Regions from separate parts of the Anaeroglomus insulsum genome, predicted to be linked through region 2. Evidence: riboswitches for the same ligand, from Rfam matches in the RefSeq annotation. Region 2 holds a riboswitch; the other holds the start of a gene.
What was found. Region 2 has a riboswitch for cobalamin ahead of ACQ9LF_RS00435 (PEP-CTERM sorting domain-containing protein). Riboswitches for the same ligand answer to the same signal wherever they lie in the genome.
Positions count from the first base shown of each region.

Region 1: linked by a shared signal. The riboswitch ahead of ACQ9LF_RS11855 (PEP-CTERM sorting domain-containing protein) and the one ahead of ACQ9LF_RS00435 (PEP-CTERM sorting domain-containing protein) in region 2 are both predicted to bind cobalamin.

Region 1 covers NZ_JBOGCL010000013.1:44,674-47,070, forward strand. Annotated here, with positions in the region: gene ACQ9LF_RS11850 (hypothetical protein) at 1-473, opposite strand, end outside; gene ACQ9LF_RS11855 (PEP-CTERM sorting domain-containing protein) at 536-1,081, opposite strand; cobalamin riboswitch at 1,417-1,623, opposite strand; gene ACQ9LF_RS11860 (ribonuclease D) at 1,931-2,397, shown strand, end outside.
Region 2 covers NZ_JBOGCL010000001.1:121,304-123,700, forward strand. Annotated here, with positions in the region: gene ACQ9LF_RS00430 (GntR family transcriptional regulator) at 1-287, shown strand, start outside; cobalamin riboswitch at 374-582, shown strand; gene ACQ9LF_RS00435 (PEP-CTERM sorting domain-containing protein) at 1,011-1,637, shown strand; gene ACQ9LF_RS00440 (PEP-CTERM sorting domain-containing protein) at 1,668-2,397, shown strand, end outside.

The DNA of each region.
Region 1 (2,397 bases), on a different contig from region 2:
CCAAACCATGGACCATTGGGATCCTGGGCGACCTCGACTTTCACTTTTTCACCAATGATTGCTGCAGGGCTGCTGAGCCGAAGCCCCCCCATATCCGAATCCGGCCGGACCACACCCTGTGTGATAAATGCCGCATTGCCAAAAACAATAAAATCAATCCCATAGGGATTATTGATATCATCGGCTACACGGTGATCAAAGCCCAGCACGATGGAACTGCCTGGCCCCAGCGTTACCACGGTTCGCTCATTTTGTAGGTCGGTATTCCAGGCACCATAAACCAGCGAACAGGCAAAAGACGCAAAATAGACATCGTCATCATAAAGCCATGATGCCGGTTCCCCCAGCGCCGCTGACGGCTGGTCATAGGGATACATCCCAAACGGTCCTTTGGACTGTACCACGACCGTGGCAAAATCAGAACCGACCGCCGTCGCCGCAAGCACCAACCCTATTATCCATTCGTTTCGCACAATTTCTCAATTCTGTATAACAACAGGGCCGGCATCCCTGCCGACCCGCATTGAACGGTTATTTATTTGCGCCGCATCCAGACTACACCGATTCCCAGCAACGCCAGCGTCAGCGGTTCAGGGACAGCCATCTGCCCAGGCTGGCGATTCGGCATGGACCAGTCCGCCGGATAATCCGTCCACACCCAGCTATCCCAGCTTCCATCGGTCAACATTCGCCCCTGCACTCCGACCATGCTAAGGTTCCACTCGAAATTATTATCGCTGATAAAGTATGCCCAGCCAGTATTGGCCGAACCATAATCCATCTCCACACCTCCGGGGTATCCAAAATCATACACCCAGACACCCCAGCCGTAGTCCATATAGGACATCTCAAATACACCCGCGGCATCAATAGCCTGCAATGCATCCCAGGCCGTCGCCTGCCCGTCCCATTGATACTGGAACACAAAAACCGAACTGCCGTTAAAATCCAATGCGATATACGCTGTATTCGCACCCGAGCCTGCAGCATATTCTACTGGATTGGAATACGTCGGGGCCTGCATCGCAACCCCCTGAACCGAAATCAGTGACACCAGCAACAACATCCACATCTTTTTCATACACATCCTCTCATTGGTTCCGGCTTTCAAATAGCCGGAAGTCTTATTCTCATTTTTTTTTGACTTTGAAGCTGCCGCGGCGGACGGCAGATCTGTGCCCGCCGCGACAGACTGTTGGAAATAGCAATTTTCGGATACATTCTGGTTCGGCTGCCAACCTCCTGTTCTGCGTCGGTCTTTGACGCGAAGACCCGTAAATAAAACAAAAAAGCCGCCGCTCCCACGCAGGAAGCGACGGCTTTGTATTCAATTTCTAAAAGGGACAGAATCAGGCTCTTGGGCCCAATTGCCATTTTCCATCCGCACACGCCTTGTTCCTTCTCGCGAGAACAACGTTACGCAATTGCTTTCCGGCAGGTTTTCTGGCTTGTACCCTACCTCAAGGCTCCTTCCCATCCTGTGTTGGACAGTGGAATATTGCCTTTTGGATTTGCCTGGTTTTGGGCATCGGGTACATACAGCGGCGCGACCGCCACGGACTTTCACCGTGTTCCCTTTTTCATTCGGCCCGAATGGGCCAAACCGTAAAGCAGATTCAAATTTCCAAAGAGCTGATTGTATTATTAATCGCCGATGCAATGAATTGCAAGCAAAAAATTCACACGTGTTCCAACAGAAAATACCCTGTCATCATAGCTGCTTTGAAGCACCATCCCGCTGTTTTTACCGTGTGGACGTCCAGATTTCCATCGCACCTTAGACTCCCACGAATCCTAAATTCGACCTTGACGGATTAGCAACAAAAAGGTATTCTACTGAAATAATACAATCAAATAGTACTACCTCCGGACTTTGCAAAACCTGCCGGGTGGGTATGTTGGCCAACAAGTGAATGGAATTAGTGTAGTTTTGAGTAAAAAGGGATTACATTATCATTATATCACAGCCCTTTCGGACCTGAAAGACTTCCTGGACAAACTCCGACACGTATCCGCTGTGGCAGTGGATATTGAAGCCGATAGTTTTCATCATTATTATCCAAAAGTCTGCCTGATTCAGATGAGCTTTGATGGGGAAAACTATGTGATCGATCCCCTGGTCAAACTGGATATGAAGCCGGTATTTGAGGTTCTGGAGTCAAAGAATCTGATTTTTCATGATGCCGGCTACGATTTGCGGATGCTTCGACAAAGCTTTGGATTTGAACCTAAAGGCGAAATTTTCGATACCATGCTGGCCGGCAAACTGCTGCGGCTGGAATCCTTGAACCTGGCCGGGATGCTTCACCACGTTCTCCAGGTCACTATCAGCAAGGGCAGCCAGAAAGCCGACTGGTCCAAACGCCCCTTGCCCGTCCACCTGCTCGAATACGCCGC
Region 2 (2,397 bases):
CGGAGGCATTTGTCTGTGTAAATGATTCCACCGCTGCCGACGTCATGCTGTATTGTCTGCGTCATGGGCTTAAAGTCCCCCAAGATGTTCGAATCGTCGGGTTTGACGACCTGCCGATGAATAAACTGCTGCCGGTTCCGCTGACGACCATTCGCCAGCCGGCCGAGGCTCTGGCTCACGAATCCGTCCGAACCATGATTGACCGAATCGAACACAGCCAGACACCCGCACGCGACATCATGGTTAAGACCGAACTGATTATCCGGCAATCCTGCGGCAGTAAATAAGTGCTCCTCAGCATAATACGATTAAATCAGTACAGCCAATAACGCTATTGTGCTCTTTTCATTTTCCCGTTGACGGGATAGATTCTCAGTGCTATTCTATGCCCGCTCTTTAACAATCCAGGATGTATTATACGCAAAGGGAATGCGGTGAAAATCCGCAACGGTCGCGCCGCTGTGATCGTTCATCCCGGCTTTGTCCGGGAACCCGGCAGCCTGTGCCACTGTCTTAACCGATGGGAAGGCGCTGTCCGGCAGAACGACAGTCAGAACATCTGTGCGTGTAAGGAAATTAGAATTGTGTTCTCGCGTCAAGAACAGCAATGAATCACTGTTCCTCCGGTTTGTCAGAACCGCAAGGAATATGGCTGAAATTCATTATAACCGTTGTTCTCTGCATACGAACAGCGGTTTTTTATTTTATCGGTACAGCCCGGTCAAATCGGGATAAAGCACCGTTGAATGACCCCGGAACACTATAACTGAATAATCAAAGGCGCCGGCAGTTGTAGCACCAACGCCCTGAAGAGACCCGAAGGTTTTTTTGACCCTTTTCATTGTATCAAAAACTCGTGAATTCACAATACAACAGAGTCGGTCTGTCCGCATCGGGGCCAAAAGAGCAACAAAATACGGCGTCGGAAAGGAGTATGTTCGATATCCCTTACGGCAACATCGTTTCAATATGATTAAACTAAAATGAAATCAAACGACTTGAGGAGACTCATGATGAAAAATCTATCTTGTATTTTGATCGTATTGTATCTCGGCAGCCTGTCAACAGCTACTCCTTATTTTTTCCAAAATGCCTGGATTGAGGTGGACGCCTGGGCAGGCAGCGGTATCCATGAAACCCTGCTGGTGGTGGACTGGAATTTTATGGGCGGACCATATCACACCGAATCTCATGCTTTTGGTTTTCGCTGGGACGGCACGGCGTATGAATCCGACATGCTCAACGCATTTCACAATGCTGGCATTTTTACCGTCACCTCGGGTTATGGCGGCGCCTTTCTGTACAACATTGCCTACTTTGATGGGACCGAATTTCATCGACACACCGAAGAAGGCAGCTGGAACCTGGCCAGTACCCCCGATCCGTATGCCCTGTGGGGTGCCATAAGCAGTGACTGGACAAAACTGGGACAATGGGATGCGAATATGGCCGGTTATAACGAGCAATTGCTTCAGAACGGATACCTGTATGGAATTAACGCAATCCTATGGTTTGGCAACTATCCCGATGGAAAAACGTGGGACGACTACCCGCTGAATGTGCCGTTTGCAAACATCCCCGAGCCGGCAACCTTGCTGTTGCTGGGCCTGGGCGGACTACTATTGAAAAAACGCTAATCTAACACTTTCGCTTATCAGGAGATTTTTATGTTGAAGTTTGTTTCACCATGGAGCAGCTTGTTTATCACCGTTTTGGCTCTGAATACAGTCTTGTATGCAGGCGTTTATTCAGGCCCGACGGACACAACTCATCCTATCGATGCCGCTATACCAAAGGACAGCCCCTTATTTATTGAATGGGCAAACAAGATTGTAGCCGAAAAAACCTATTTTGCACCTCGCGGCAGCACTGCCATTTCAACCACAGGTTATAACTGTCTGGGCGATCTCGATGCCGGTCAAATTGCCAACGGCGACTCACCCGGGTATATCACCGTCACTTTTCCAACCGGCATCCGAAACGATATTGGTGCCGACTTTGCCGTTTTCGAAAATGGATTTACATTCGGTGGTGCCAACGGGCTGTTTGCCGAACTGGCCTATGTCGAAGTATCGACAGATGGAATCCATTTTGCACGATTCCCATCGATATCGACCAATACCGCCGCTTTGGCCGGCAGTGGAGCGTTTGCCGGGTACGACATGACCAATGTATATAATCTAGCCGGAAAACATGCTGCCGGCTATGGAACCCCTTTTGATTTGGATGATCTGCTTAACCATTATTGGGTAACGGCAGGACTAATCAACCTCAGCAATATTCAGTATGTGCGGTTGGTGGATATCCCCGGCAACGGTTCTTTTCTCGACAGCCTCGGTAATCCGATTCTGGATAACTGGCTGACAACCGGCACCGGAGGCTTTGATTTCAGACTGC